4 regions of the Streptomyces sp. NPDC091289 genome follow, and region 1 is predicted to be linked to each of the others. Evidence: riboswitches for the same ligand, from Rfam matches in the RefSeq annotation. Region 1 holds a riboswitch; each other region holds the start of a gene.
What was found. Region 1 has a riboswitch for cyclic di-AMP ahead of ACIQPT_RS04855 (C40 family peptidase). Riboswitches for the same ligand answer to the same signal wherever they lie in the genome.
Positions count from the first base shown of each region.

Region 2: another riboswitch for cyclic di-AMP. It lies ahead of ACIQPT_RS10500 (NlpC/P60 family protein); the one in region 1 lies ahead of ACIQPT_RS04855 (C40 family peptidase).
Region 3: another riboswitch for cyclic di-AMP. It lies ahead of ACIQPT_RS00660 (transglycosylase SLT domain-containing protein); the one in region 1 lies ahead of ACIQPT_RS04855 (C40 family peptidase).
Region 4: another riboswitch for cyclic di-AMP. It lies ahead of ACIQPT_RS12910 (transglycosylase family protein); the one in region 1 lies ahead of ACIQPT_RS04855 (C40 family peptidase).

Region 1 covers NZ_JBIVUT010000003.1:139,804-147,619, forward strand. Annotated here, with positions in the region: gene bioB (biotin synthase BioB) at 1-1,035, opposite strand, end outside; gene ACIQPT_RS04825 (8-amino-7-oxononanoate synthase) at 1,238-2,398, shown strand; gene ACIQPT_RS04830 (DUF397 domain-containing protein) at 2,407-2,685, opposite strand; gene ACIQPT_RS04835 (helix-turn-helix domain-containing protein) at 2,695-3,549, opposite strand; gene ACIQPT_RS04840 (ATP-binding protein) at 3,796-4,227, shown strand; gene ACIQPT_RS04845 (LysR family transcriptional regulator) at 4,282-5,223, opposite strand; gene ACIQPT_RS04850 (LysE family translocator) at 5,298-5,945, shown strand; gene ACIQPT_RS04855 (C40 family peptidase) at 6,006-6,476, opposite strand; cyclic di-AMP (ydaO/yuaA leader) riboswitch at 6,480-6,664, opposite strand; gene ACIQPT_RS04860 (hypothetical protein) at 7,018-7,323, opposite strand; gene ACIQPT_RS04865 (ATP-dependent Clp protease proteolytic subunit) at 7,363-7,816, opposite strand, start outside.
Region 2 covers NZ_JBIVUT010000006.1:298,474-306,289, forward strand. Annotated here, with positions in the region: gene ACIQPT_RS10475 (PspC domain-containing protein) at 1-870, shown strand, start outside; gene ACIQPT_RS10480 (response regulator transcription factor) at 867-1,562, shown strand; gene ACIQPT_RS10485 (GNAT family N-acetyltransferase) at 1,573-2,340, opposite strand; gene ACIQPT_RS10490 (NlpC/P60 family protein) at 2,382-3,461, opposite strand; gene ACIQPT_RS10495 (hypothetical protein) at 3,665-4,018, shown strand; gene ACIQPT_RS10500 (NlpC/P60 family protein) at 4,095-5,306, opposite strand; cyclic di-AMP (ydaO/yuaA leader) riboswitch at 5,314-5,480, opposite strand; gene pcrA (DNA helicase PcrA) at 5,749-7,816, shown strand, end outside.
Region 3 covers NZ_JBIVUT010000001.1:178,611-186,426, forward strand. Annotated here, with positions in the region: gene ACIQPT_RS00655 (GMC oxidoreductase) at 1-1,162, opposite strand, end outside; gene ACIQPT_RS00660 (transglycosylase SLT domain-containing protein) at 1,321-2,157, opposite strand; cyclic di-AMP (ydaO/yuaA leader) riboswitch at 2,163-2,350, opposite strand; gene ACIQPT_RS00665 (FAD-dependent oxidoreductase) at 2,802-4,193, shown strand; gene ACIQPT_RS00670 (SpoIIE family protein phosphatase) at 4,218-6,833, opposite strand; gene ACIQPT_RS00675 (hypothetical protein) at 6,920-7,537, opposite strand; gene ACIQPT_RS00680 (helix-turn-helix domain-containing protein) at 7,794-7,816, shown strand, end outside.
Region 4 covers NZ_JBIVUT010000008.1:171,485-179,300, forward strand. Annotated here, with positions in the region: partial or broken gene ACIQPT_RS12900 (cytochrome P450) at 1-169, shown strand, start outside; gene ACIQPT_RS12905 (transglycosylase family protein) at 346-1,413, shown strand; cyclic di-AMP (ydaO/yuaA leader) riboswitch at 1,705-1,886, shown strand; gene ACIQPT_RS12910 (transglycosylase family protein) at 1,892-2,608, shown strand; gene eno (phosphopyruvate hydratase) at 2,958-4,238, shown strand; gene ACIQPT_RS12920 (septum formation initiator family protein) at 4,368-4,850, shown strand; gene ACIQPT_RS12925 (DUF501 domain-containing protein) at 4,930-5,472, shown strand; gene ACIQPT_RS12930 (exopolyphosphatase) at 5,469-6,410, shown strand; gene ACIQPT_RS12935 (NAD(P)/FAD-dependent oxidoreductase) at 6,831-7,816, shown strand, end outside.

The DNA of each region.
Region 1 (7,816 bases):
CTGCGTTCCGCAGCCGCCGGCCAGGGCGTCGGCCCGGTGGCGCGGCAGCGTCGTCGTGCCCGCGCCCTCCACCTCGAAACCGGCGTCCGCGATCATGTCCAGGTCGGTCTGGCCCGCCTGGCCCTCACTCGTGAGGTAGTCGCCCAGGAAGATGGAGTTGACCAGGTGGAGTGCCAGCGGCTGCATCGAACGCAGATGCACCTCACGGCCGCCCGCGAGCCGCACCTCGACATCGGGGCAGACGAAGCGGACCATCGCCAGAATGCGCAGGCAGCGCTGCGGGGTGAGGTTCCACTCCTTGGCGAGCGGCGTTCCCTCGAACGGGATCAGGAAGTTCACCGGCACCGAGTCCGGGTCCAGGTCCCGCAGCGCGAAGACGACGTCGACCAGGTCCTTGTCGCTCTCGCCCATCCCGGCGATCAGCCCGGAACACGCCGAGAGCCCGGCCGCCTGGGCCTGCTGCACGGTCTCCACCCGGTCCGCGTACGTGTGCGTGGTGGTGATCGCCCCGTACGTCTCCTCGGACGTGTTGAGGTTGTGGTTGTACGCGTCGGCGCCCGCCGAACGCAGCCGGTCGGCCTGCCCGTCGGTGAGCAGACCGAGGCAGGCACAGACCTCGATGCCCTCGTTCTCGTCCTTGATCGCCTCGATGGTCTTCGAGACCCGGTCGACGTCCCGGTCCGTCGGGCCGCGCCCGCTCGCCACCAGGCAGACCCGCTTGGCGCCGCCCGCCACCCCGGCGGCGGCGGCCTTGGACGCCTCGTCCGGCTTCAGCCAGGTGTACTTGAGGATCCCGGCCTTCGAACCGAGCCGCTGCGAGCAGTAGGAGCAGTCCTCGGGGCAGAGCCCCGACTTCAGGTTGACCAGATAGTTGAGCTTGACGCGCCGCCCGAACCACTGACGGCGCACCTTCCCCGCGGCGGCCACCACGTCGAGCAGCTCGTCGTCGGAGGTCGCCAGAACGGCGAGCGCTTCTTCGCGGGTCGGCAGTTCGCGCCGCAGCCCCTTGTCCACCAGCGTGTTCAGCAGGTCCATGGAAGATGATCCTTGCTTACCGCACCGCCTCCAGCCAAGGAGGAACCAGACAGGAGACCCGGGCGAGGGTGTGTGTATTGCCACACCCTGACCTGCTGCGCACCCGGCTAGGGTCTGTTGGCTGCCTACAAAGGGGCCGTCCGCACCGGACCGTCCGCGCGGAGCCGCCCGCCCAGGGCCCGCCTACCCAAGGGACCGCCCCATGTCCTTCGCCCCGTTCGACTGGATCGACGCCGAGGCCCGCCGCCGGGCCGCCGCCGGACTCGTACGCACCCTGCGCCCGCGCGGCGCCGAGCCGGAGCTGCTGGACCTCGCGAGCAACGACTACCTGGGCCTCACCCGGCACCCGGAGGTCACCGCCGCCGCGGCCGGCGCCGCACAGCGGTGGGGCGCCGGAGCGACCGGGTCGCGCCTGGTCACCGGTACCACCGCCCTGCACGCCGAACTCGAACGGGACCTCGCCGCCTTCTGCGGTTTCGAGGCGGCCCTCGTGCTCTCCTCCGGGTACGCGGCCAATCTCGCCGCGCTGACCGCCCTGTCCGGGCGCGGCTCGCTCATCGTCTCCGACGCGGGTAACCACGCCTCGATCGTGGACGGTTGCCGGCTCTCCCGCGCCGAGACCGCCGTCGTGCCCCATGCCGACCCGGACGCGGTCGCCAAGGCGCTGGGGGCACACGAGGGACGGGCGCTCGCCGTCACCGACTCGGTCTTCTCCGTCGACGGCGACGCCGCCCCGCTGCCCGCGCTGGCCGAGGTCTGCCGCTCCGCGAACGCGGCCCTGCTGGTCGACGACGCCCATGGCCTCGGCGTCCTGGGCGACGGTGGCCGCGGAGCGCTCGCCGCCGCCGGGCTGGCGGGCGGCGACGGGATCGTGGCGACGCTCACCCTGTCCAAGTCCCTGGGCAGCCAGGGCGGAGCGGTCCTGGGGCCCGCCCGGGTCATCGAGCACCTCGTCAACACCGCCCGTACGTTCATCTTCGACACCGGACTCGCCCCGGCGGCGGCCGGCGGCGCGCTCGGCGCCCTCGGTGTGCTGCGCCGGGAGCCCGAACGGGCGGCCCGCGCACGCGAGGTCGCCGCCTCGCTGTACGGAAAGCTCACCGCCGCCGGGCTGACCGCGGTCCGGCCCGAAGCGGCCGTCGTCTCCGTCCGCGCGCCCTCGGCGGACGCGGCGGTGCGCTGGGCGGCCGACTGCCGCGCGGCCGGGATGGCGGTGGGCTGCTTCCGCCCGCCGTCGGTGCCGGACGGCATCTCCCGGCTGCGGCTGACGGCACGGGCGGACCTGACCGAGGAGCAGATCACGACCGCGGTGGCCACGATCGTCGCCACCGCTCCCCGGCAGGCGGAAGCCCCGGTCGGCTGATCGGCCGATCAGCCGATCCGGTGAGAACCGGCTCCGTGCGGGGCGAGTCCCGTCACGAACGTGCTCCAGGCCGCCGCCGTGAAGCGCAGCGGCGGCCGGTCCACGTCCTTCGAGTCGCGTACGGCGAGCAGCGCGCTGCCGAGCGGCGCGGTCTCCACGCAGTTGTTCATTCCGGTCGAGCGGCTGCTGCGCCGCCAACGCGGAGCGGACGGATGCACGGACGGATGCACGGACGGAGCTACGGACGGTGACGGCGGTGCGACGGGCGGTGCGAGACGGTCGGTCATGGCGGCCCCCTAGCTGCGGCTGATCGCGGTGATGAGGTCCATCGAACGCTCGGGCGACAGCGCGTGCGCCTGCAAGGTACGGAAGGCCGAGCTGTATGCCTCGAGGTCTTCTTTCCGTTCCAGATAGAGGCTACTCGTCAAGTGGTCAAGAACGACCACATCCAGATCGGAAATGTTCGGAAAGGAGAAAATAACGAAAGGGGAGGTGAGTCCGACGTATCCACCGACCGAGAACGGCAGTAACTGCAGTTGCACATGCGGCAGTTGGGCCACCTGTCGCAGATGCTGCAACTGATCCCTCATCACCTCAGGCCCGCCCACCTGGCGATGGAGCACCGCCTCGTCCAGCACGGCGGTGAAGCGCAGCGGCGGACGCGCGCGCAGTACCCGCTGGCGGGTCAGCCGGACCTCGACCAGGGAGTCGAGCCGGCCGTCCGGTAAGCCGTCCAACGAGGCGCGGGTCACGGCCCGTGCGTATCCGGCGGTCTGGAGCAGCCCCGGCACCACCGAGGTCTCCAGTGTCCGGACCGTACTGGCCTGCGACTCCAGGCTGATGAAGTCGCGGTACTGCGGGGGGATCAGCCCCCGGTAGGCGTGCCACCAGCCCGAACCGCCGCCGCCCGCCGACCCCGCGAGGACTTCGAGCAGGGAGCGCAACTGGGTGTCGCGCACCGCGTAGACGTCCAGCAGCCGCGATACGTCGGCGGGCGTCACCCCGCTCGCGCCCGTTTCGATACGGCTCACCTTCGACTGGTGCCAGCCGAGCAGCCGCGCCGCGTCGCGGCTGGTCAGCCCGGAGGCGTGGCGCAGGCTCCGCAGCTCCTCACCGAGCTTGCGCCGCCGGACGACGGGGCCGTGCAGCATGCCGGTCTCCTTCTGCTTCCGCTTGTGCTGTCGGGGAGGGCCGGTCCGTCACCGGAGCCGGCCGCAGAGGGGCCAGTGTGCCGTCCGTCCACGCCGTACGGGTCCCGAATTCACCGCTTCGAGCGACAGATATATGCATATCTTGGCCGAACGTCGTTACAGGGAGCTGCATCAATGGCAATCTGGCGCGAAGCACAATCCTGGCCGACCGCCGGTCGTCCGGGGCGGGAAAGGGACGGCGTCGCCATGGCAGACCATCAGGAAGCAACCGTCACTCTGCCGAGCGATCCGGTCTCGGTCTCCTCGGCCCGCAGACATGTCGCCAGGACCCTGGCCCAATGGGGCCTGCCCGACGACACCGAGTTCGCCGACACCATCAGGCTGATCATCTCGGAGCTGGCCACCAACGCCGTCCAGCACACGTTCGGTCAGTCGCCCACCTTCACCGTGGACCTGCGCCTCGAACGCGACGAGGAGCTGTATCTCGGCGTCACGGACAGTCACCCCCGCTGGCCCCAGCGACTGCCCGCCGCCGTACGGCAGGACAACGGCCGGGGCATGGTCATCATCCGGGCGCTGGCCAAGGAGTGCGGCGGACGGCTCCAGGTCACCCCGACCGCCGAGGGCGGCAAGACGGTCTGGATCGCTCTGCCGTGGGTCGTTCCGGTCCAAGGATGACCACGGGCCGGCCGCGTAGGTGCGGGGCGGCCGGTCCGGAAGGAACGTGGGGCGTCAGCCTGCCGGGGGCCGGTTCGCCGCCGCGGCCGTGCTCCCTCGGCCGAATCCGCTGCGGAGCAGCGCCAGCAGCGTCGCGGCCGCGGCGGTCGACCGGTCGCCCCGGTGCACGACCGAGATGGTCCGGCGGAACGACGCGGGCTCCAGCCGCCGGACCGCCAGCGGGGCCGGCGCCATCGAGGCGACCATCTCCGGCACCACCGCCACGCCGAGCCCCGCGCTGACCAGCGCGCACACCAGCGCGTACCCCGGCGACTCGCAGACCACCGCGGGCGTCGCCCCGGCCTCGGCGAGCGCGTTCTCGACCCCGCGCCGGGGCGGATGCGTGGGCGCGCTGCTGATCAGCGGCCGCCCGGCCAGCTCGGTGACCGGCAGCCGGCCGGTGCCCTCGGAGAGCCGGTGGCCCACCGAGGTGACCAGCACCAGTTCCTCGACCAGCAGGGGTTCGACGAGCACGCCCACCGGCGGAGGGGCCGCCGTCGCCGGCTCGTAGGCGTGGGTCAGGGCGAGGTCCACCTCGCCCGCGACCACCGCGGCGACCCCGCCGGGCGGTTCGTGGTCGGCGACGGCCAGCTCGACCTCCGGATGCGCCCGCCGGAACGCGCTCAGGACCGGCGGCAGCAGATGGATCCCGGCCGTCGTGAACGTGCCCACCCGCAGCCGGCCGCCCGAGAGCCCGGCCAGTTGCGCCAGCTCGTGGCGTGCCTGGTCCAGTTCGTCCAGGACCCGCCGGGCCCGGCCCGCCAGCAGCTCGCCCGCCGCCGTCAGCCGTGCCCCGCGATGGTGGCGCACCAGGAGTGTCGCCCCGGCCTCCCGCTCCAGCTTGGCCAGCTGCTGGGAGAGCGCGGGCGCGGTGTAGCCCAGGCGGGCGGCGGCCCGGGTGATCGATCCCGCCTCCGCGACCGCCACGAGGGCCGCGAGCCGTGTCGGGTCGTACATGAAAGCGTTCCTTTAGGCAGACCCAGAAGATTGCAAGTACACGCTAAAGGCTCCGCCGGTCCAAGGTGGACCTCATGGACGCACAACTGATCGCCTTCACGGGGGTCGCCGCCGGTATGGTCGCGCTGCCCGGCGCCGACTTCACCGTCGTCGTACGGAACGCCCTGGCCTCGCGCACCGCCGGCCTGGCGACCGCGCTCGGCGTCGCCGGAGGGCTGCTGGTGCACACCGCGCTCGCGGTCGCCGGACTCGCCGCGGTGCTGGTGACGATGCCGGTGCTCTTCCGCACCGTCCAGCTGCTCGGCGGCGCGTACGTGCTCTACCTCGGGATCAGCGCGCTGTACGCGATCCGGCGTCGCGGCCGGGCGAGCGGCGACGGAACACCCGAGGGCGCGCCGGGGCGGCCCGTGCCCAGGCAGTTCGGACGGGCGCTGCGGCAGGGGTTCCTGACCAACGCGCTCAACCCGAAGGCCCCGGTCCTCTTCCTCAGCCTGCTGCCGCAGTTCGTGCCCCACGGGCAGTCGCCGCTGCCCCGGACGCTGTTGCTCGCGGCCATCGTGGTGGTGCTGGCGCTGATCTGGTTCCCGGCCGTGGCCCTGCTCGTGGACCGGCTGGGCCGGTGGCTGCGCCGCCCGCGTACCGCCCGCGCCATCGAGGGCGGCAGCGGCGTGGCGCTCACCGGTCTGGGACTCGCGCTGGTCACCGGCCCGCTGCTGCGCTGAGACCGGGTGCTCCTTCCGCGAGGAAGAGCGCCCGCACGGAAAGAGCGTCCGGCCGGTGGGTCAGCGGACCCGTCCGTACCAGACGCTCTTGGACCAGATTTTCGCCAGTCGCACCACGTCCCCCGATTTGGGGGAGTGCCAGATCTTCCCGGACCCGGCGTAGATGCCCACGTGGTAGACGCTGCGCCCCGAATGGAAGAAGACGAGGTCGCCGCGTTTGCGCTGGGACTTCGCGATATGGCGGGTCTTGTTGTACTGCTGTTGTGCCGTGCGGGGAAGTTTCTTCCCGACCTTCTTGAACGAATACAGCGTCAGCCCCGAACAGTCGAAGCGACTGGGGCCGGATGCTCCGTACTTGTAAGGAGACCCCTTCTTCGACGCGGCCACCTTCAGGGCCTTCGTCGAGTGGGTGGCGGCCTCGGCGTCGCTCACCAGACCGGGCGTCAGCATCGTGGACGTCACGGCCAGGGTGAGTACCGAGGCCGTGCCGACCCGGGCGAACAGAGACGGGACATGAACCTGCGCAGACATGCGCAACCCTTCGTCAGCCGCCTGTGAAGGATGACCTGTCGGGTTCGGGCTGGCGAAGTTGCCCGGCCGCATCGCGGCTTCACCCCGAGGGCTTCCCGGTCTCCCGGTCGGCCCGTTGTGCTCGGGTCCTCCACTCCTGCCGATCCACTTCTGTCGACCAGTCATCCGGGAGGCGGCAGGACTCGGCGTCCGCCCGGACCGCCCCGCCGCGGTGGCGGGGGCTTGTCGTCCCAGGGATCTTGACTCACTCGCTGCCGGATTTCCGAGCTGAAACGGTGGTTTGTGAGTCTCCTCACCACTGATCCATTCGGGTGGACAGGTCGGATTCGCGCTCGCCCACGAGCTGGGCGCGCACCCTCGTACCAGCGACGAAAGCGCACATTTCGAGTACGAACCGCGCGTCGAACGCAAGTTGAGCCGTCGCTCGCGCGGGTGATCGCCTACGCCGAACGAGCGAGGCAAATCGATCGCGGGACCGGGCGTGTCGTGCGCGGGACCGACCGGCCCGCTCCCGTAAGGCGCTCCTCGCGCGCCGAGCCGGTCAGTTCGCGGTCGGCGGCATCGCGACCCGGCCCGCCCTGCGCTCCCCGTCCAGGACGCGCAGGGCCCGCGCCAGGGTGGCGGCGTGGATCCGTGACTCGCCGCGCTCGTGCATCAGGGCCAGGGCGTCGCGCAGGGCCGCCGCCCCGGACGCCAGGGCCTGGGCGGCCCGCAGTGCGCTGTAGGTGTCGCTGCCGTGGGCCGGGTTGATCCGGCCCACCTGGTCGAGCACGGCCAGATAGCAGTCGACGAACTCGGCCTCGGCGCGGGTCAGTGCGGGCAGGGGCGGGAACTCGGGTGGCTTCATCGGCGGGTTCACCTCGCGTCGTACGGGCGGCCGGGAGAGTCAGCGGTTTCCCACGACGTGGTCGACCAGCCCGTAGGCGGCGGCGGCCTTCGCGTCGAGGATGGTGTCGCGCTCGATGTCGGCGGTGATGCGCTCCGCGGTCCGGCCCGTGTGCCGGACCAGCATGGCCGCGAACATCTCGCGGGTACGCACCAGTTCGCGCGCGTGGATCTCCAGGTCGGACGGCTGGCCCCGCATCGGCTCCTCCAGTGCGGGCTGCTGAATGACTACCCGCGCGCCGGGCAGCGCATGTCGACGCCCCTTCGCCCCGGCCGCCAGCAGGGCGGCCGCATACGAACCCGCCTGCCCCAGACAGAAGGTCTCCACCTCACAGGTCAGGAACTGCATCGTGTCGTAGACCGCCGCCATCGCCTGGAACGTGCCGCCGGGGGAGTTGATGTAGAGCGACAGCGGCCGGTCCGGATCGGCGTGCTCCAGATACATGAACTGGGCG
Region 2 (7,816 bases), on a different contig from region 1:
CTGATCGGCGCCGGCTCCGTCCTGGTCTGGCGGCAGGCTGACAACGCCCGCCGCGCCCGCTGGATGGAGACCGGCCGCAACCGCAAGCTGCTGCACCTGGCCCGCGGCCTCGCCGGAGTGGCCCTCGTCGGCCTCGGCCTCGCCGTGTTCATGGTGGTGCGCGGTTCGGCCGCCCAGCTCGGCAACGTCCTCACCGCCGCCATCGCCGTCCTCACCGGCATTGCCCTGCTCGCCGGCCCCTACCTGGTGCGGATGACCCAGGACCTCTCCGAGGAGCGCCTGATGCGCATCCGCGCCCAGGAGCGGGCCGAGGTCGCCGCCCACGTCCACGACTCCGTGCTGCACACCCTCACCCTGATCCAGCGCAACGCGGACGACGGCGGCGAGGTCCGACGCCTCGCCCGCGCCCAGGAGCGCGAGCTGCGCAACTGGCTCTACAACCCCGAGGGCACCGGCAAGGACGAGGACGACGAGCCGGAGACCCTGGCCGAGGCGGTCAAGCGGGCCGCCGCCGAGGTCGAGGACAAGCACGGCGTCCCGCTGGAGGTCGTCGTGGTCGGCGACTGCCCTCTCGACGACAAGCTGACCGCGCAGATGCAGGCCGCGCGCGAGGCGATGGTGAATGCCGCCAAGTACGGTGGCGAGGGCGGCGCCGTCCAGGTCTTCGCGGAGGTCGAGGGCACTACGGTCTTCGTGTCCGTACGGGACAGGGGTCCGGGTTTCGACCTGGACGAGGTTCCCGGGGACCGCATGGGCGTACGAGAATCAATCATCGGCCGGATGCAGCGCAACGGCGGCAGCGCCCGGCTGCGTTCGGTGCCCGGCGGGGGCACCGAGGTCGAGCTGGAAATGGAAAGGGCGAGCGAATGACCGAGAACACCGAAGCCACCGGGGGCCCGGAGCGACGGGTACGGGTCGTGCTCGTCGACGACCACCGGATGTTCCGCACCGGGGTGCAGGCCGAGATCGGCCGCACCGAGGAGACCGGCGTCGAGGTGGTCGGCGAGGCCGCCGACGTCGACCAGGCGGTCACCGTCATCACGGCGACCCGCCCCGAGGTCGTCCTCCTGGACGTCCATCTCCCGGGCGGCGGCGGCGTCGAGGTGCTCCGCCGCTGCGCCCCCATGATGGGCACGGCCGAGGACCCGGTCCGCTTCCTCGCGCTGTCCGTCTCGGACGCGGCGGAGGACGTCATCGGCGTCATCCGGGGCGGCGCGCGCGGCTATGTCACCAAGACGATCACCGGCACCGACCTGGTCGACTCGGTCTTCCGGGTCCAGGAGGGCGACGCGGTCTTCTCGCCCCGCCTGGCCGGCTTCGTCCTGGACGCCTTCGCCTCCACGGACGCCCCGCCGGTCGACGAGGACCTGGACCGCCTCACCCAGCGCGAGCGCGAGGTGCTGCGGCTGATCGCGCGCGGCTACGCGTACAAGGAGATCGCCAAGCAGCTGTTCATCTCGGTGAAGACGGTGGAATCGCACGTCTCGGCGGTGCTCAGGAAGCTTCAGCTCTCCAACCGGCACGAGCTGACCCGGTGGGCGACGGCGCGCCGGCTGGTCTGAGGCCGTCCACCTAGGTGGGCTTCGGCTCCAGCGAGATGTTGACCTTCTCGCCGATCCGGCGGTAGCCGATGCTCGCGTAGATCCTCTCGACGTCGGGGTCGCCGGGCTCCAGCCAGACGGTCCGGCAGCCCTGGTCGAGGGCCCGTTCCGTCAGCCAGGCGGAGAGCGCGGCGCCCACGCCCCGGCGGCGGAAGGGGGCGGCGACGGCGAGGCCGGCCAGTTCGCTGAGGCCGTCGACCGCGACCGAGCAGCCGCCCGCTCCGGCCGGTGCGCCGTCGAGGACCGCCAGTGCGGCGACCCCGTCGCCGGTGGCGGCCGCGCGCAGCCAGTCGGTCATTCCCGGCTCGGGTTCGCCCTCGCCGCCGAAGCCCTGGTGCTGGACGCGGGCGGTGTCGGTGAACTCCGTCTCGGTGCCGGGCACGGTGATACGGAGGCCGTCGACCCGCGGCGGCGTACGGAGGTGCTCGCGGCCGCAGGCGAGCAGCGGGGCCCGGTTCTCCACGGTGAAGCCGGCGGCGAGCAGGGCCGGTTCGACGGCCGGGGCCCAGGCGGGCAGGAACTCCAGGCGGGGGAGCCGTTCACGCTGCCGGAACGCGTCGACCAGGGCGGCCACCTCGTCCGCCGTGGGCTCCGCTTCCCGGTCGGGGATGGCGTAGTTGGCGTACTTCAGCTCCCAGCCCGGGTTGTGCCGGACGGTGAACGGGCCCACCCGGTAGTGGTCGGGGGAGCGCAGCGTGAGGGTGCGGGCGTAGTCCTGGACGGCGTTCGCCATCGTCATACGGGAGTTCCTTCGGCGGGAGGTGAGGTCGGCGCCGGGGACTATGCCACCCGGGTCGCTCCGGCGAAAGGCATTTGATTGATGGGCGCGATGCGGACCGGCGCTCCCGGGCGTGGGGCGTGGATCATCTGGCCGCCGCCGATGTAGAGGCCGACATGGCTGATCCCGGAGTAGAAGAACACCAGGTCGCCGGGGGCCAGTTCGGAGCGGGAGACCCGGGATCCGGCGTTGATCTGGGTGTAGGTGGTGCGCGGCAGGCTGACGCCCGCCGCCTTCCAGGCCGCCTGGGTCAGGCCCGAGCAGTCGAAGGCGTTCGGGCCCGTCGCGCCCCAGACGTACGGCTTGCCGATCGCGCCGTGCGCGAAGGCGATGGCCTGTCCGGCGCGGGAGTTGGGGGCCGCCACCGGGCCGCTCCGGGCGGTGGAGCGGTCGGCGTGGGCCGGGCCGCCGCCGTGCCGGGCGTCGGCGGAGCTTTCGTAGGCGGCGCGCTCGTCGGCGGTCAGGGTGCCCAGCAGCCTGCGGGCGTCGGCCAGCTTGGTGCGGATCGCGGTGCGGTGTTCGCGCAGTTCGGCGCGGCGGGCGGCGAGGCGTTCGGTCTCCTGGTCGGCGGTGGCCTTGACCCGGGTGATCTGGGAGACCTGCCGCTTGATGTTCCGCAGCAGCCCGCTCTGCCGGTCGCCCGCCCGGTCGAGATAGGAGGCGCGCTGCAGATAGGCGTCGGGGTCGGAGGAGAGTGCCAGTTGCAGGGCCGGGTCGAGGGTGCCCCCGCGGTACTGCGCGGTGGCCAGTGAACCCAGGGCGTTCCGCGTGGTGTTGAGGCGGTCGGTGCGGCGGGCGGCCTCGTCGGCCAGGGCCTCGACGGTGCGGGTGGCGGCGGCCGCCTTCTCCTTCGCCCCGTTGTACTTCTCGGTGGCGACCTCGGCGTCGTGGTACAGCCGGTCGACCTTCGCCCTGACCTGGTCGGCGGTGGGGGCCGGTTCGGCGGGGGCCGCGCCGGCTCCGGTGACCGAGCCGGCGGTGGCGGCCCCGGCGAGCGCCAGGGTGGCGGCGGTGCGGGCAGCAGGGCCGGTGAACGGGCGCTGCTTGGGTTTTCGGTGAGCTGACCTGCGGTGCGCTGCCACGGGGGCGGCATCCTTCCTGTCGGCTGCCCGGCGGGGGATACCGGCGGGTCCGTGAAGGACGCTAATCCGGGTGCGCGGAAAAGGGTCACCATGACAGCTATTGCCCTGATGTGACGTTTCGCCGATCGCTGATGATCGAAGCGATCAACGAAGGCTTGCCTCACTGAAAGGTGAAACTTTGGTCATGGCTAGGCTCCGGAGCCATGGACGTACTCATCAATGTCTTCGTCGCCCTGCACATCATCGGCATCGCCTCCCTGCTGGGCGGCTTCCTGACGCAGATGAAGGCCATGGGGGCGGGGACCGCCCGCTTCGTCCCCGCGATGCTTCACGGCGCGCTGACCATGCTGGTCACCGGAATCGCCCTGGTCGGCCTCAACCAGGCCGACGACCAGACCGTGAACAACGTCAAGATCGGCATCAAGCTGGCGCTGCTGGTCGTGATCCTCGCCCTGGTCTACGTCAAGCGGGACGACGAGAAGGTCGACAAGGGCGCGTTCGCGGCGGTCGGCGGGCTGACGGTCGCCAACATCTTCATCGCCACCGTCTGGACCTGAGGCCGGACCACGGCCTTCCGGGGGCGGCCGCCAACTGTGACCGGCCGCCCCGGCTCCGTACTACTGCTACTGCCTACTACGCCGGGCGCACGCTCCCGTAGATCGGCATGTAGTAGATCGACTCCTCGCGCACGTTCGCACCCGGCTTCGGGGCGTGGATCATCATCCCGTCGCCCTTGTAGATGCCGACGTGGCTGATGTCGTCGTAGAAGAAGACCAGGTCCCCCGGCTGCAGGTCCGAGGTGGCGACCCGGGTGCCGACCTTCACCTGGTCCCAGGTGGTCCGCGGCAGGGTCACCCCCGCCTCCCGCCACGCCGCCTGCGTCAGCCCCGAGCAGTCGTACGAGGAGGGGCCCGACGCGCCCCAGACGTACGGCTTCCCGATCTGGGCGCGGGCGAAGTCCAGCACCTTCTCCGCCTTGGCGGCGTAACCGCTGCCCGTACCGGAGCCGGTGCCGGAGCCCGACCCCGTGCCCGTACCGGACCCGGACCCGGACCCGGACCCGGAGCCCGATCCCGAACCGCCGTCGGACTCCTTCGCGGCCTCCTCGCGGGCCTTCTTCTCCGCCTCGGCCTTCGCCTTCGCCTCGGCGGCCTGCCGGGCGGCCAGCTTCGCCGCCTTCTCCTTGGCCTCGGCCTCCTTCTTGCGCTCCAGCTCCGCCAGTCGCGCCTTCTCCTCGGCGGTCAGCCTCGACAGCAGGCCACGGGCCTCGGTGAGCTTGTTCTGCACGTCCTTCTTGCTGGAGGCGAGCGTGGCCTGCGTCTCGGTGAGGGTCTCCAGGCTCTTCACCGCCTCCGCGCGCTTCTTCGCCGCCGACGCCTGCTGCGTACGGAAGTCGGTGACGGCCTGCTGCTGCCGCTCGGTTGCCCGGTCCATGAGCCGGCTCTGGTCGAAGTACCCCTGCGGGTCGTCCGCCAGGAAGAACGTCGCCGTCGGCGCGATGCCGCCGCTGCGGTACTGGGCCGCCGCGTAGGAGCCCAGCGCCCGGCGCGCCTCGTTGATCTTCTCGGTCCGCTTCGCCACGTCGGAGAGCAGCGTGTCGACCTTCTTCTGCTGCGACGCGGACGCGGCCTTGGCCCGGTTGTACTCCTGGGTCGCGGAGCCCGCCTGCCGGTACAGGGCGTCGACCTTCTTCTGGACTTCCTCGATGGCGGGCTTCGGCTCCGCGGGCGCGGCCGTGGCGCTCTGCGTGGAGAGCAACGTCACGGAGGCCAGCGCGGCCGTCGTCAGCCCGACGGCAGGGGTGGTGGTGCGCACCTTCGTGCGCGGCTTGCGATGCGATGCCAAGACCGGCATCTCCTTCCGTGGACCGCCTACCGGGTTAGCTGTCGGGTTCGGACGGAACGGAAGGCTGTCCTACGGTCCGGATGCGAGGGCACGGACCGATTCACCCCGGTTCTGCGTGTGGGTCCCCGGTTCCGAACTGCCAGGACGGCAGGACGGATTCGGCAGAGGTGTCCGTTAGGCGCGGTTCGCCTCAGGGAGGTACGGATCACCTGACCGAGCACGCTAGCCAACCCGTGGCACCGCTGGGAAGGAGGATGAGCGATATGCCCGATACATTTTCGTGACCTTTTCGGATCGGGGGCTGCCCACCCCTTCCGACCGGGCGATCCTTCACGGAACGTGGGCGTCCGGTCTCCGTGCGTAGGACCTGCGTAGGACCGAGGTCACCGCTTCCCGGCTTCGGCGGATCGTTGTCGGTGCGGCCGCCTAGACTCGGTAGGCGATGAGCAGCCTCTTTGACGACAGTTTCCTGACCGGCCTCCAGCCCGCGGAGGACGGCCCCCCGCCGCCCCCCGAGGACCACGCGCCCGAAGCGGTGCCGGAGGGACTCTTCGAGGGCGTCTACGACGCGCCCCCGCCGCCCCGGGACGGGTATTACCGGGACGGTCACCCGCGCCCGGTGATCGACGCCGCCGCGCTGCTCGACGGGCTGAACACCGAGCAGCGCGCCGCCGTCGTGCACGCCGGGTCCCCGCTGCTCATCGTCGCCGGGGCCGGCTCCGGCAAGACCCGGGTGCTCACCCACCGCATCGCCCACCTGCTGGCCGAGCGCGGCACGCACCCCGGGCAGATCCTCGCGATCACCTTCACCAACAAGGCCGCGGGCGAGATGAAGGAGCGCGTCGAGCAGCTCGTCGGCCCGCGCGCCAACGCCATGTGGGTCATGACCTTCCACAGCGCGTGCGTCCGCATCCTGCGCCGCGAGTCGAAGAAGCTCGGCTTCACCTCGTCCTTCTCGATCTACGACGCCGCCGACTCCAAGCGCCTGATGGCCCTGGTCTGCCGCGACCTCGACCTGGACCCCAAGCGCTTCCCGCCGAAGTCCTTCACCGCCAAGGTCTCCAACCTCAAGAACGAGCTCATCGACGAGGAGACCTTCGCCGGACAGGCGGCCGATGGCTTCGAGAAGACCCTGGCCCAGGCGTACGCGCTCTACCAGGCCCGCCTGCGCGAGGCCAACGCCCTGGACTTCGACGACATCATCATGACGACGGTCCACCTCCTCCAGGCCTTCCCGGACGTCGCCGAGCACTACCGCCGCCGCTTCCGCCACGTCCTCGTCGACGAGTACCAGGACACCAACCACGCCCAGTACACGCTGGTACGGGAGCTGGTCGGCCCGGCCGGAGAGGCCGACGCCCCCGCCGAGCTGTGCGTGGTGGGCGACGCGGACCAGTCGATCTACGCCTTCCGCGGCGCGACCATCCGCAACATCCTCCAGTTCGAGGAGGACTATCCGAGCGCGACGACGATCATGCTGGAGCAGAACTACCGCTCCACGCAGACGATCCTCTCCGCCGCCAACGCCGTCATCGAGCGCAACGAGAGCCGCCGCCCGAAGAACCTCTGGACCAACGCCGGTTCCGGCGCCCGCATCACCGGCTATGTCGCGGACACCGAGCACGACGAGGCGCAGTTCGTCGCCGACGAGATCGACCGGCTCACCGACGCGGGCGACGCCAAGGCGGGCGACGTCGCCGTCTTCTACCGCACCAACGCCCAGTCCCGTGTCTTCGAAGAGATCTTCATCCGCGTCGGCCTGCCCTACAAGGTCGTCGGCGGCGTGCGCTTCTACGAGCGCAAGGAGGTCCGGGACGTCCTGGCCTACCTCCGGGTCCTCGCCAACCCCGAGGACACCGTCCCGCTCCGCCGCATCCTCAACGTCCCCAAGCGCGGCATCGGCGACCGCGCCGAAGCGATGATCGACGCGCTGTCGATGCGCGAGAAGATCTCCTTCCCGCAGGCGCTGCGCCGCGTCGACGAGGCGTACGGCATGGCCGCCCGCTCGGCCAACGCCGTCAAGCGCTTCAACACGCTGATGGAGGAGCTGCGCACGATCGTCGAGTCCGGCGCCGGGCCCGCCGTCGTGCTGGAAGCCGTCCTGGAGCGCACGGGCTATCTCGCCGAGCTCCAGTCCTCCACGGACCCGCAGGACGAGACCCGTATCGAGAACCTCCAGGAACTCGCCGCCGTCGCCCTCGAATTCGAGCAGGAGCGCGGCGACGAGGAGGGCGCGGGCACGCTCGCGGAGTTCCTGGAGAAGGTCGCACTCGTCGCGGACTCCGACCAGATCCCCGACGAGGACGAGGACGGCTCCGGCGTCATCACGCTGATGACCCTGCACACCGCGAAGGGCCTGGAGTTCCCGGTCGTCTTCCTCACCGGCATGGAGGACGGCGTCTTCCCGCACATGCGGGCCCTCGGCCAGACCAAGGAGCTGGAGGAGGAGCGCCGCCTCGCCTATGTGGGCATCACCCGCGCCCGCGAGCGGCTCTATCTGACCCGGGCCG
Region 3 (7,816 bases), on a different contig from region 1:
GGATGGACGACTGGACCTTCCCCGTCGGGTCCCAGAGGTGGTTGGCGCGGCCGCACATGACGTTGCCGTTGTCGCCCCAGCCCTTGCCGATCTCGTCGTTGAGGAGGGGCAGGGCGCCGGTGGCCTTGAGGCCGACGAGCAGCTTGCTGGTGCCGACGCTGCCCGCGGCGAAGAACACCTTGTCCGCCGTGACGGTCTTGGTGACGGTGGTCCGGCCGGTGGTGTCCAGCTGGTCGATGAGCACGGTGTAGCCGCCGCCGGGGGCCGGGGTGACCGTGGTGACTTTGTGGAGCGGGGAGATGGTGACCCGGCCGGTGGCGTTGATCCGGTCGAGGTAGGTCTTCTGGAGCGACTTCTTGCCGTAGTTGTTGCCGTAGAGGATCTCTCCGTCCAGGGCCGACTTGGGGACGCTCCCGGCCGCCTCCTGCTTCATGTAGTCCCAGTCGTAGACGGCGGGCACGAAGAGGAACGGGAAGCCGGAGCGCTGGGCGTGTTTTCGGCCGACCCGCGCGTACTGGTAGCAGTCGACCGTGTCGAACCAGGCGGGATCGATGGTGGTGACGCCCAGCCCGCTGTTGGCGCGCGGGTAGTAGGTGCTGTACATCTCCTCGGCGTTCACCGTCGGGAGGATCGCGCCGAAGTTCTCCCGGCGCGGGGTGACGGCCATGCCGCCGTTGACCAGGGATCCGCCGCCGACGCCGCGGCCCTGGTAGACCGTGATCCCGCCGAACTCCTCGGCGTCCAGGATGCCGGTGTAGCGGTTGACGTCCTTGTCGATGGGGAAGCCGAGGAAGTTGCTCAGCGGCTGCTTGGTCCGGGTCCGCAGCCAGAAGGAGCGGTCGTCCGGCTTGGTGGTGTTGGCGAAGATCTTGCCGTCCGCGCCCGGGGTGTCCCAGGCCATGCCCATCTCGATCATGTGGACGTCCGTGCCGGCTTCGGCGAGCCGGAGGGCGGCCACGGAGCCGCCGTATCCGGTGCCGATGACCAGGACCGGTACATGTGCGCCGGAGCCGATCGGCGCCGCTGCCGCACGCACGCTCGCCCAGGACGGTGCGGTGGTACCGGCCAGCGCCGCGACCCCCAGAAGAGAACCTGTTCCAGCGATGAATCTTCGACGCGAGACACCCTTGGCCTCGCCATCCTGCATGGTGGTGTCGTTCATGTGACCTACCTCACTCTCGACAGAGTGCAACAGGTTCTACTGTCGATCGCGTGGTAAGTCACTAGAAACTTGGGGGTAACTTCCCGGCCCCGCCCGGCATGACAGAGGGGCCCCGGACCGTTCGGTCCGGAGCCCCTCCGCCCTGGGCGCGGGGTCGATCAGTAGGCGCCGAAGACGTTGTCGATCGAGCCGTAGCGGTCCGCGGCGTAGTTGCACGCGGCCGTGATGTTGGCGACCGGGTCGTAACTGTCGGTCGAGGTGCCGGGCACGTGGTACGCCTGGAAGGTCGGGTCGATGACCTGGAGCAGACCCTTGGACGGGGTGCCCTTGACCGCGTTGGAGTCCCAGTTGTTGATCGCGGCCGGGTTGCCCGAGGACTCGCGCATGATGTTGCGGTGGATGCCCTCGTAGGTGCCGGGGATGCCCTGCTCGGCCATGACCGCCAGCGACTCCTTGATCCAGCCGTCGAGGTCGTTCGTGTACGTGACGGCCTTCGCGGCGGCCGGAGCGGCCTGCGCCACGGGGGCGGCCTTGCTGCGCTCCGAACGGTCGGCGCGGTCCGCCGACGCACCGCGCGCGACGGACGGGGAAGCCTTGCCGGACTTGGCGTCCGACGGGGCGGCGGCCTTGTTTCCGAGGGTCAGCTTGATACCCGGGTGAATAAGATCGGGATTCTCTCCGACGATCTTCCGGTTGCCTTCGTACAGCTTCTCCCAGCCGCCGCTGACGGAATGTTCGCGGGCGATCTTGGAAAGCGTTTCACCGGCCACCACGGAATGCTGGGCGGGCGCGGCCTTCGCGGCGGAATTCACCTGTGCGGACACCGCTGCGGGGGCCGCGGCCTGCTGCGGCGCCGCGGTGGGGGCGGGGGCCGCGAAGGCGCTGGTGGCGCCGATCACCGGGAGGGCGAGAACGGCTCCGCCGGTGGTCACGGCGGCGAGGCCGCGGCGCAGCGAGGTGGACTGGGGACGGCGGTGCTTACCCTGTGCGGGCATGGGGGATTTCCTCTCCGGCGCCTACGAGGTGAGCTGTCGGGTTCAGACGGGAGATGTCTGGCCGCACGGTCGTGCGACTTCACCCCAAGCCGTTCCGGTAACGGTTCGGCGACTTACCTGGGTCCCCCGCTCCTGCCGTACGTGAGTGGGTTTCGGATTCCCGGACGGCGGCAGGATTCGGCGTTCCATCCGGATTGACGGTGACCGTAGGCGAGAAACGCCGAACGGAACAAGCCCCGCATTCCTGATTCCCTTTTCCGCGCATGATCGAATGGCGGAATTCCCGGACCGTGCCGTGCCGTCATGGCGTCAACTTTCTTCGCACAGAAGGGAACCGACGGATCCGCTTCTGCGTCCGCCCCCTGGGACGTGATGCTCACCACTCGCTCGCGGCGATGGCGAAAACAGGCCTAGGCAAATGCAGCAAAGGGCTCAGCAATCCCTTTACGGATAGATTTAACAAAAGGACCAAATCAACCATATAGGCATAGCAAAACGGACCAATCAGGCACTCGGGGCGAGGCCGGTCGAGGGGCCCGCGGGGCGATCGCTTACGGTGTGGGGTGGAGACTGGTAAGCCAACCCTTACCTCCGACGTACGCTGTACCTGCCCGCGTTCGCCCGCCCCGAAGGATCACCACGCCATGACACGCCCCGTCCGCGTCGCCATTGTCGGAGCCGGCCCCGCCGGTATCTATGCTGCGGACGCGCTGCTCAAATCCGAGGTCTGCCAGGACCCGGGGGTCTCCATCGACCTCTTCGAGCGCATGCCCGCGCCCTTCGGCCTGATCCGTTACGGCGTGGCCCCCGACCACCCGCGTATCAAGGGCATCGTCAAGGCCCTGCACCAGGTGCTGGACAAGCCCCAGATCCGGCTCTTCGGCAATGTCAGCTACCCGCACGACATCGGCCTGGACGACCTGCGGTCGTTCTACGACGCGGTGATCTTCTCCACCGGCGCCGAGGCCGACCGGGCGCTCGACATCCCCGGCATCCAGCTGGACGGCTCCTACGGAGCGGCCGAGTTCGTCTCCTGGTACGACGGGCACCCCGAGGTCCCGCGCACCTGGCCGCTCACCGCGGAGAAGGTCGCCGTGCTCGGCGTCGGCAACGTGGCCCTGGACGTGGCCCGTGTCCTGGCCAAGACGGCGGACGAGCTGCTGCCCACCGAGATCCCGGACAACGTGTACCAGGGCCTCAAGGAGAACAAGGCGCTGGAGGTGCATGTGTTCGGGCGGCGTGGCCCCGCGCAGGCCAAGTTCAGCCCGATGGAGCTGCGGGAGCTGGACCACTCCCCCAACATCGAGGTCATCGTCAACCCCGAGGACATCGAGTACGACGAGGGCTCGATCGCGACCCGCCGGGAGAACAAGCAGGCCAACATGGTCGCGCAGACCCTGGAGAACTGGGCGATCCGGGACGTCGGCGACCGCCCGCACAAGCTGTTCCTGCACTTCTTCGAGTCCCCGGTCGAGATTCTCGGCGAGGACGGCAAGGTGGTGGCGCTGCGCACCGAGCGCACCGAGCTGGACGGCACCGGCAACGTCCGGGGCACCGGCCAGTTCACCGACTGGGACATGCAGAGCGTCTACCGCGCCGTCGGCTACTACTCGGAGGAGCTGCCCAAGCTTCCCTTCGACGTGGCCTCCGGCACCGTCCCGCACGAGGCGGGCCGCGTCATCGCCGGTGACGAGCACATGGCCTCGGTCTACGTCACGGGCTGGATCAAGCGCGGCCCGATCGGCCTGATCGGCCACACCAAGGGCGACGCCAACGAGACGGTCGCCTGCGTCCTGGAGGACCGCGCCGCCGGCCGGCTGCCCGAGCCGGCCACGCCCGCTCCGGAGGCCGTCGAGGCCTTCCTGGAGGGCCGCGGCGTCCGCTACACGACCTGGGAGGGCTGGCACAAGCTGGACGCCCACGAGCAGGCGCTGGGCACCGCCCAGGGCCGTGAGCGGATCAAGGTCGTGGAGCGCGAGGGCATGCTGGAGGCCTCCGGCGCCTTCGTGCCGGCCGAGCGCCCCGCCGACGCCTGATCGACAGGATCGACGGCACTCCTTCTAGGGGGCCGGATCCGGGGCCGCCGCCGGGCGCCCCGGGTCCGGCCCCCTGAACGTGCGCCACAGGTCGGGGCCGGACGCCCGGGACGCCGGGGGCCGCCGGACCTCCGGGGTCCCGGTCACCCACCGGGCGGCCAGCAGGATCGCGATGTCGTCGGGGCGGTCGATGGCCGCCCGGGCCTCCCCGATGACCTGGTCGGCCGTGTCGGCCAGGGGCACCGCGCCGATGCGTTCGACGGTGGCGCGCAGCCGCTCGATCCCCTCGTCGATGTCCGTGCCGGGGCGCTCGATCAGCCCGTCCGTGAACAGGGCGAGCATCGCCCCGGGTTCGAGCCGCATCTCCGTGACCGGGTAGGTCGCGTGCCCGTCGATCCCGAGCACGATGCCGCCGGGCAGGTCCAGCACCTCCGTCCGGCCGTCGGGCCGGCGCAGCACGGGCTGCGGATGCCCCGCCCGTACGGCACGGGCCATACCCGTCACCGGGTCGAGCGCGATGTAGCAGCAGCTGGCGAACTGTCCCGGGTCGAGGTCGATGAGCAGCCGGTTCGTCCCGCTCATCACCTCCCGCGGATCATGGTTGCTCAGCGCGAACGCCCGTACCGCACTGCGCAGTTGCCCCATCGTCGCGGCGGCGGAGACACCGTGGCCCTGTACGTCGCCGATGATCAGGGCGAGTTCGTCGCCGGTCTCGATGACGTCGTACCAGTCGCCGCCCACGTCCATGCCCTGGGTGCCGGAGAGGTAACGCCCCAGGGTGTCCACGCCGTCCACCTCCGGCAGCCGGTGCGGCAGCAGGGCGTCCTGGAGTCCGCGGGCCAGGGCCGACTCGCTGTCGTAGCGCTGGGCGCGCTGCAGGGCCTGGGCGATGAGGCCGGCCAGCGCCGTCAGGACCGTACGCTCCTCCGGGCTGAAACCGCGCGGCCGGTCGAAGCCGAGGATGCAGGAGCCGACGGGCCGCCCCGAGGCGATCAGCGGGAGGAACGCCCGCGCCCCGACGTCCGCGTCGATCGGGATGCCCGGATAGGCCTCGGCGAGGCGCTGCATGGACTCGAAGAAGATCGGACGGCCGGTGGTCAGGGTCTCCACCCCGGGGATGCTGACGTCGAGCCCGACCCCGTCGAAGCGGTCGAGGAAGCCCTTCGGGAACCCGGTCTCCCAGGCCAGCTGGAGATGACGGTCGTTCAGCAGATAGATGGCTAGCTGACGGCCGCCGAACGCGGGCAGCAGCTCCTCCGTGACCACCGCGGAGACCTGACGGGCCGTGACCGCCTCGGTCAGGGCGATGGCGAGGGCCACCGGCCGGTACAGCGCGGAGGAACGGTCGGCCGTCGAGCCGATGCCCAGCCCCGGTGCGGTGACGGAGCCGGGAGCGTAGGCCGGCTGGTCGGTCGCCTGGAGGACGACGCTCACCCCGTCGTGGCCCGGATACAGGGACACCGACAGCCAGCGCGAGGGCGGGCGCCGGGCGAGGAAGTGGACGGGTTCGTCGGCGATCAGGGCCGCCCGGTAGTGGTCCTCGTACGCCTCGTGCCCGAACCACGGCAGGGCCTGCCACACCACATGGCCGATCAGCTCCAGCCGGGAGTGACCGAGCAGTTCCTCGGCGAGGCCGTTGGCGTACGTGATCCGCCCGAGCCGGTCCAGGGAGAGAATGCCCCGGGGCAGCCGGTCGGCGGCCTCCGGCACGACGGGCCCCGCGCCGAGGTCGACCAGGAAACCGCTCAGATGGCTGGCGGACGCGTCGCCGTCCGGGTGGGTCCAGCGGCCGGACAGCTCCAGCAGATGAGACCGGCCGTCGGGGCCGCGCAGCCGCATGCGGCGGACCACCGGCTCGGCCGATTCCACCGTCTGCCGGGCCAGTGCCCACAGCCCGTACACGTCCTCCGGGACCAGCCGTTCGGCGAGCGCGTCCACGGTGCCCGGGAAGGCGGCGGGCGCGAAGCCGAGGATCGCGCAGAGTTCGTCGTCGGCGGCGACCTGCCCGGAGTGCAGGTCCCAGTCGAAGCGGCCGACCCGCACCGGGGGCGCGGTGGCGGCGGGCAGCTGCACGGGGACCGGCTCGGTCTCCCATACGCAGTCGACGCCCCGCCGCTCCAGATCGGTGAGCGCTCCGCCGAGCCGTTGCCCGAGGCGGTGCAGCCGGTCGCCGTCGGCGGGGGCGATGGGCTGCCCCGGGGTGGAGGCCCGCAGGACCGCCAGCACGCCCATGCTTCCCCGGGGTCCGGTGATCGGCACCCACAGCGAACCGAACGGGAACGGCAGCCCGGCCATCAGCTGCGGGAACCGGCGCATCGACTCCTCCGCGTCGGAGAGCAGCACGGGCCGCCCCGAGCGGTAGGCCTCGGACACCGGGAAGGGCCGGTTCACATGCATCCGCCACCAGGGCCGGAACAGCGGGCCCGGCAGTCCGGCGAGCACCGCGAGCCGCAGAAGTCCGGGCGTCCGGCTGCGCAGGTAGACGCCGCCCGCGTAGCCGTCGGTCGACTCGACGGCGCTGACGAGGCCCTGTGCGAGGACGAGGGACAGCTCGTCGGGTGCTCGGTCACCGTCGTATCCCCCGGCCGCGGTCCCGTTTCCGGCGGGCGGGGGGTGCCGGGTCGCATCGTGCCGGGTCACACAGCCAGCATGCTCCCGATCCGGGGTACCCCGCACCTCCGGCGGCCGGCCACTCCCCTGTGGCGGCCGGTCGCCAGGAGGCGGGATCAGTACAGCTTCGCGACGGCGGTACGGGTCGTCTTCTTGAACCCCTCCAGCGGTGCGCCGTCGAGTTCGCCGAGCTGCCCCCACTCGACGACGGTCACCGCGCGGCCGTCGCGGCCCACGGAGAACAGCCAGATGTCGGTGGCGCCGACCTCCGGGTAGGACGTGTCGATGCTGTAGACGTGCGCGCCGTCCTCGATATTCACCCGGCCCTGGTACAGCGCCTCCCCCTCCAGCCCCGGGTTCTGCTCCTTCAGCCGGTCGAGGCAGGTCTCCAGGGCGCTCCGCAGCTCGGCGGCGAGCGTCCTGGCCTGGGCGGTGGTGGCGGCGACCGTGGTGGTCTGGCGGGCGCCGGTGTCCAGTTCGGTGCGGAAGTCCCGGTGGCGGGTGCCGGCCGCCGGAGCAAGGCCGGCGGTGCACATGGACCCCTCCTCGGGCAGCCCCTGGCGTACCGGGTCGGCCGTCCAGGGGGTGAGGGAGGCGGGCAGCTCGCCGGCGCTGAGGAACTTCGGCGGGGCGGGAGCGGGGGCCGGGGCCGCGGCGGCCGGCACCTGGGCCAGGGCGGTGACGGCCAGGCCCGCGGCCGCGGCGGTCAGGAGTGCGGTGCGGAGGGTGCGCATGGGTGGGTTCCCCGTTTCGGGTGGTGCGGTCAGGTGGGTCGTACGCGTCGTTCCGCGGCGTACGGGGCCCGGTGAGGAGCCCGTACGGAGGCGGTACGGAGGCGGTACGGGAACGGCTCCAGCCTGGGCCGCGGCCCTGGACGCGGACAAGCGCGACACGGCTTCGCGCCGGGCTGGAACCGTCCCACCCCCGGTGACGTGGGTGTTCTCGAAGGGCTGGAACGCCCGGGAACGGCGGCGGGGGAGGTCGAGCGGGTTGGGTGACGCCGAGGGGTCCGC
Region 4 (7,816 bases), on a different contig from region 1:
GACCGCGTTGGCCACGCTGTTGAGACGCCTCCCTGACCTGCGACTTGCGGGAGAAGCTGCCGATTTGCGCTGGCGTGGCGGGCTCATCATGCGCGGACTGCGCACACTTCCCGTCGAGTTCACGCCGGGCCGCCGTTCCGAAAAAAGTGACACGCTGTCAACTCTGTGACTTTCACGTGATCTGCGCTGCATCGACTTGTGACACACGTTCGAGTCCCGCTAGGTTCACGGTTCGACGCGTCGGTCGCTCGTTGCTCACGCGTCACTTGTGCGCCGGTGCAGGCACGGATTTCTGCTGCGCGGCGTTCAGGTCACTCGCTTGTCAGTCGCACGGAAGGCATACCCATGGGCTCCGCGAACGGCAGACACCGCCGCCCTCGCCAGGCACCCGCCATCGTCGTCGCCGCAGGTGTGACGGGATCGGCCATCGCCATCCCGCTGCTCGGTGCGAGCGGCGTGCACGCGGCCGAGGCCACCACCTGGGACCGGGTCGCGGAGTGTGAGAGCGGCGGCATGTGGAGCGCCGACCTCGGCAACGGCTACTACGGCGGGCTCCAGTTCTCGCAGGAGACCTGGTCGGCGTACGGCGGCACGGCGTTCGCGCCCCGCGCCGACCTCGCCAGCCGGTCGCAGCAGATCTCCGTCGCCGAGAAGGTCCTGGGCGACCAGGGGCCGAAGGCGTGGCCCAGCTGTGCGGTCATCTCCGGTCTCGCGGTGGACGGCAGCCTGCCCGGCGTCGACCCGGGCACCTCGCCGTCACCCGACCCGTCCGCCGATCCGTCGGCGGACCCCTCGGCCGACCCGACCGGTGAAGCGGATGAATCCGGTAAGGGTGAGAAGGCCGAGAAGAACGACAAGGGTGACGAGAGCGGCAAGCCCGACAAGGGCGATAAGAACGACAAGGCTGACAAGGCCGACAAGGGAGGCAGTGGCGGTACGGGGAAGGGGAGCGACGCTCCCGACTCCTCGGTGACGCCCTCCGCCCCGCCGGCCTCCGACGCCCCCGACGCCACGAACCCCTCCGGCACCCCCGACGCCTCGAAGGGCGAGGACGGCAAGGGAGGCAAGCACCGGGGCGCCCCCGCACCCGAGGAGGCCGACGCGGGCCAGGGCGGCGGCCCCCGTGAGTCCGGCCGGCACGCCTCGCGCGGCGACGGCGATGCGCGCGACGGTGGCTCGGCGACCGTCGGCGCGTACACGGTGCAGCCCGGCGACAACCTCTGGGCCATCGCTGACGCGCAGGAACTTCCCGGTGGCTGGACCGGCCTGTACGAGACGAACAAGGACCTCCTGGGCTCCGACCCGGATCTGATCCTGCCCGGCCAGAGCCTGGATCTGGGGCTGGGTCAGGGCGCGGACGGGTCCGCGTCGGAGAGCGCCGGGAAGTCCGCCGGGGCGCCCGCCGCCAACTGATTCAAATCGGGCGAAAACGCTCCGAAAAATCAGGCAGTTCAGAGGCCTATGTCCACTTTTGCGGAAGTGAGACATGGGTCTCTTTGCTTCAACTGGCGGGTCTCGTCCGGCTGGTCCGCGCGCATCGCTCCCGACCTGCGGAAATAGTCCATCGGTCGCGGTGAGTTCGGGGCGATTGCCCTCTATGTCCATCTTTGAATGTCGGGGTTGCCTGTGTTTACGGTCGTAGCCGCTCGCACCGCGGGCCCCGTCGACCGTCACGCCGAATCCTGCCGTCGGTCGAAGGGAACAGACGCGTAAGCGCCGTAGGCAGGAGCGGGGGACCCAGGTAGGCCGCCGGGTCCGGACGCCTCGTCGAACCGACGGGACGTACGGGAACGGCTTGGGGTGAAGTCGCGTGCAGCACCGTGCGACCGGGCAACTCATCAGCCCGAACCCGACAGCTCACCTCGTAGGCGTCGGTGAGGAGATTCGTTCCATGCTGCTGAACAGCAAGGGCAAGCACCGCCGCCCGTCCAAGGCCACCCGTCTCGCCACCCTCGCGGGTGTCACCGGTGCCGCCGTCGCCGTCCCGCTGATGGGTGCGACCAGCGCGTCCGCCGCCTCCGTCGAGACCTGGGACGCCGTCGCCCAGTGCGAGTCCGGCGGCAACTGGTCCATCAACACCGGCAACGGCTACTACGGCGGGCTGCAGTTCTCGCAGTCCAGCTGGGCCGCCGCCGGCGGTACGCAGTACGCCTCGCGCGCCGACCTGGCCTCCAAGGACCAGCAGATCGCCACCGCCGAGAAGCTCCTCGACCTCCAGGGTCCGGGCGCCTGGGCCTGCGCCGGCGCCGGTGGCCTCACCAACGACGGTGTGGACCCGGGCGTGAACACCGGCTCCGGCCAGTCCGAGAGCAAGCCCGAGCAGGCGCAGCCCGAGCGTCAGGCCGAGCAGCCCACCACGCGCTCCGAGCAGCGCCCCGCTCCGCAGGCCGAGAAGAAGGCCGAGAGCAAGAAGACCGTCACCACCCCGACCGGCGAGAAGGTCCAGAAGGGTGACGGCGAGTACAAGGTCAAGACCGGCGACACCCTGAGCAAGATCGCCGAGAAGGAGGGTGTCAAGGGCGGCTGGAGCAAGCTCTTCCAGCTCAACGACGACATCGTCAAGGACGCGGACCTGATCTTCCCGGGTCAGCAGCTCCACCTGAAGTAAGACGCCGTCTCTCCTCCCCGGAGGGAGGGTGTCCGGCGGCACCCTCCCTCGCACGGCTTCCCGGCCCGGCGCGCTCTTCCCCCCAGCGCGCCGGGCCGGGTTCTTCGTGGGCGGGGCCCGGGCGAGCCGGGACCCCGGTGAGCGCGGTTTGCGTTCACCTCTTGTCGGCAGTTTTTGTTACCGACCAGTAGATTTCTAGAGTTTTGTCCCGGGATGCAGGCCCTTGGGTCCTTTTTCGTCCCAGGAGGCGGGCGCTCGGCTGGCCGACGCGGCCGGGCCGGATAGGCTCGTGCCGCAAGGCCACAGTGACCCTGCACAACCAGTGTCAGATCCCAGAAGGAGATGCCTCGTGCCGTCCATCGACGTCGTCGTAGCCAGGGAAATCCTCGACTCCCGGGGCAACCCCACGGTCGAGGTCGAGGTTGGCCTCGACGACGGCAGCACGGGCCGTGCTGCTGTTCCGTCCGGCGCCTCCACCGGTGCGTTCGAGGCTGTTGAGCTTCGCGACGGTGACCCCAACCGTTACCAGGGCAAGGGCGTCGAGAAGGCCGTCCTCGCCGTCATCGAGCAGATCGGCCCGGAGCTCGTCGGGTACGACGCCACCGAGCAGCGCCTCATCGACCAGGCGATGTTCGACCTGGACGCCACCGAGAACAAGGCCTCGCTCGGCGCGAACGCCATCCTCGGCGTCTCGCTGGCCGTCGCGCACGCCGCCTCCGAGGCGTCCGACCTGCCGCTCTTCCGCTACCTCGGCGGCCCGAACGCGCACCTGCTGCCCGTTCCGATGATGAACATCCTGAACGGCGGCTCGCACGCCGACTCCAACGTGGACATCCAGGAGTTCATGATCGCCCCGATCGGCGCGGAGTCCTTCTCCGAGGCCCTGCGCTGGGGCGCGGAGATCTACCACACGCTGAAGAAGGTCCTCAAGACCAAGGGCCTGTCCACCGGACTCGGCGACGAGGGCGGCTTCGCCCCGAACCTGGACTCCAACCGCGCCGCCCTGGACCTCATCGTCGAGGCCATCAAGGAGGCCGGCTACGTCCCGGGCCGTGACGTGGCGCTCGCGCTCGACGTCGCCGCGTCCGAGTTCTACAAGGACGGCGTCTACGAGTTCGAGGGCAAGTCCCGCTCGGCCGCCGAGATGACCGAGTACTACGAGGAGCTCGTCTCCGCGTACCCGCTGGTCTCCATCGAGGACCCGCTGTACGAGGACGACTGGGCCGGCTGGAAGGTCATCACCGACCGCATCGGGGCCAAGGTCCAGATCGTCGGCGACGACCTCTTCGTCACCAACCCCGAGCGCCTCGCCCGCGGCATCGAGGAGGGCTCCGCCAACGCCCTGCTCGTGAAGGTCAACCAGATCGGTTCGCTGACCGAGACCCTGGACGCCGTCGAGCTGGCCCAGCGCAACGGCTTCAAGTGCATGATGTCGCACCGCTCCGGCGAGACCGAGGACGTCACCATCGCCGACCTCGCCGTCGCCGTGAACTGCGGCCAGATCAAGACCGGCGCCCCGGCCCGCTCGGACCGCGTCGCCAAGTACAACCAGCTGCTGCGCATCGAGGAGATCCTCGACGACGCCGCGGTGTACGCGGGCCGCTCCGCCTTCCCGCGCTTCAAGGGCTGACCCGTAGTCGCGAGTCGGTAGCCTCCGCCCGTCCCCGCACCCGGTCCCGTACCGTGTGCGGGGACGGACGTGCGTCAGAGCTTGTCGTCAAACTGCCGCCTGCCGGGCGGCGTCTGGGAGGCGGGAGACATGGCCGGGAAGGACCGCGACCGGTTCTCCACCGCGACCAGGCTGCGACTGCTCGGCGAGCAGACCGCGGCCCGCGTGTACCGATCCCAGAACCGCCGCCAGGCCCGCCGCTCCCGGCTCACCGGCCGGGCCGCGTTCCTGGCGCTGGTGGTCTGCTCCCTGGTGGTGGCGCTCGCCTACCCGATGCGGCAGTACGTCTCCCAGCGCGACGAGATCGCCGAGCAGGAGCGGCTCTCGCAGCAGGCGGAGCGGCGCACCGAGGAGCTGCGGGACGAGAAGGCGCGGCTCCAGGACGACGCGTACATCATGCGTCTGGCCCGCCAGCACCTCCATTACGTCCTCCCCGGGGAGACCGCCTACACCGTGGCCGACCCCGATGCGGCGCAGGACCGCCGCGGCGAGCCGGGCGCGAGCGGCCGGCCGTGGCACTCGAACCTCTGGGACGGCGTGGACAGCGCCGACCGTGACGACGACCGCGACTGACCGACCGAACCCGTACGTTCCCGCGTACGTTGCTGTGTACGTCCACCTCTACGAGCTTCCGAGCAGAACCAAGGCAGGCATGGAAACGCCCCCTCCGCAGACCGAGTCCACCAAGCCCACCGACGCGGACATCGCCGCGTTCGAGCAGCAGCTCGGCCGTCCGCCGCGCGGCCTGCGCGCCATCGCGCACCGCTGCCCGTGCGGCAACCCGGACGTGGTGGAGACCCAGCCCCGTCTGGAGGACGGCACGCCGTTCCCGACGACGTACTACCTGACCTGCCCCCGGGCGGCCTCGGCGATCGGCACGCTGGAGGCCAACGGGGTCATGAAGGAGATGACGGCCCGTCTGGAGACCGACCCGGAGCTGGCCGACGCCTACCGGGCCGCGCACGAGGACTACCTCACCCGCCGCGACGCCATCGAGGTCCTGGAGGGCTTCCCGAGCGCGGGCGGCATGCCGGACCGGGTGAAGTGCCTGCACGTCCTGGTCGGCCACTCGCTGGCCGCCGGGCCCGGGGTGAACCCGCTGGGCGACGAGGCCATCGCGATGCTGCCGGAGTGGTGGGCCAATGGCCCCTGCGTCACGCCGTGCGCCGTGGACGCGGAAGGGCAGGACGCGTGACCCGGGTCGCCGCCGTCGACTGCGGCACGAACTCCATCCGGCTCCTCGTCGCCGATGTGGACCCGGCGACCGGTTCCTTCACCGAGCTGGACCGGCGGATGACGATCGTCCGCCTCGGCCAGGGCGTGGACCGGACCGGCCGGCTGGCCCCCGAGGCGCTGGAGCGGACGTTCGCGGCCTGCCGGGAGTACGCGGCGGCGATCGAGGAGCTGGGCGCCGAGCGGATCCGTTTCGTCGCCACCTCCGCCTCCCGCGACGCCGAGAACAGCGCGGAGTTCGTGGCCGGGGTCCGGGACATCCTCGGCGTCGAGCCCGAGGTGATCACCGGTGACCAGGAGGCGCAGCTCTCCTTCGACGGGGCCACCCAGGAGCTGGCGGGCAGCGACCACCTGGCGAAGCCGTATCTGGTCGTCGACATCGGCGGCGGCTCCACCGAGTTCGTCCTCGGCTCGGACCGGGTCGAGGCGGCCCGGTCCGTGGACATCGGCTGCGTGCGGATGACCGAGCGTCACCTCGTCGTGGACGGGGTCGTCATGGACCCGCCCAGCCACGAGCGGGCCGCCGCGATCCGCGCGGACGTCGACGCCGCCCTCGACCTCGCCGAGAAGACCGTGCCGCTCACCGGGGCCGGCACGCTGGTCGGCCTCGCGGGCACCGTCACCACGGTCGCCGGGATCGCGCTGGAGCTGCCGGAGTACGACTCCGCGGCCATCCACCACTCCCGGATCTCCCGGGGCAGGGTCCGCGCGATCACCGAGCACCTGCTCGGCTCCACCCACGAGGAGCGCGCCGCGATCCCCGTGATGCACCCCGGCCGGGTCGACGTGATCGGCGCCGGGGCGCTCGTCCTGCTCGCCGTGATGGAGCGGACGGGAGCCCACGAGGTCGTCGTCAGCGAGCACGACATCCTGGACGGCATCGCCTGGAGCGCCGCGTAGCCCGCTCAATCGCACCGTCACCTGCACCGTTGAGCCCCCGTCCGGCCCCTCCGGGCCGCTCGGGGGACCCCTTCGGGGACACGCCGCGAGAAACTTCGTGAACTTCTTCACAAGGATTGGGGCCCTGTTGGCCGTGGTTGGGGCCGATCGGGCCCGAACCGGTTGCCCAGGGTGCCGTACGGAGGTGCTGCGCGGGTGTTCCGGGCGCGTTGCGTCCGCATGAAGAGGAGGGGTGGTTCGCCCCGTCCGAAGGGCCAAGGGCCAGCTCACAAGCGGTGCGCAACGTTTCCCGCGATGGCGTGGTTCCCTTTCGTGCCCATGACCTGGGTCACGTGGGCGGCGAAGTGTAGCAGAGGGTGGGTCAATCCTTGTGAAGGGGCTCACGAGCACCCCCCTGGGGCGGGGTGGATACTCGATGGCATGAGCACCACGGAGCGTCCCAGGATCCTCGTTGTAGGCGGTGGGTACGTAGGCCTGTACGCAGCTCGTCGCATTCTGAAGAAGATGCGATACGGAGAGGCGACCGTCACGGTCGTCGACCCGCGGTCGTACATGACGTACCAGCCCTTCCTCCCCGAAGCTGCTGCCGGCAGCATCTCGCCTCGGCATGTCGTCGTCCCGCTGCGACGCGTGCTGCCCAAGGCAGAGGTTCTCACCGGTCGTGTCACCACCATCGATCAGGACCGCAAGGTCGCCACGGTCGCGCCGCTCGTCGGCGAGGCCTACGAGCTGCCCTTCGACTACCTGGTCATCGCGATGGGCGCGGTCTCCCGCACCTTCCCGATCCCCGGCCTCGCCGAGCAGGGCATCGGCATGAAGGGCATCGAGGAGTCCATCGGACTGCGCAACCACGTCCTGGAGCAGCTGGACAAGGCTGACTCCACGACCGACGAGGACGTCCGCCGCAAGGCGCTGACGTTCGTCTTCGTGGGCGGCGGCTTCGCCGGCGCGGAGACCATCGGCGAGGTCGAGGACATGGCCCGCGACGCGGCGAAGTACTACACCAACGTGAAGCGCGAGGACATGCGCTTCATCCTCGTCGACGCCGCCGACAAGATCCTTCCCGAGGTCGGCCCGAAGCTGGGCGCCTACGGCAAGGAGCACCTGGAGAGCCGCGGCGTGGAGATCTACCTCTCCACCTCGATGGACTCCTGCGTCGACGGTCACGTCGTGCTGAAGAACGGCCTGGAGGTCGACTCCAGCACCATCGTGTGGACCGCCGGTGTGAAGCCGAACCCGGCGCTGGCCCGGTTCGGCCTGCCGCTCGGCCCCCGCGGCCACGTGGACACCTCCGAGAAGCTCCAGGTGCAGGGCACCGACTACATCTGGGCCGCGGGCGACAACGCCCAGGTGCCGGACATGGTCGGCCGCCGCGCCGGCAACCCGAACGCCTGGTGCCCGCCCAA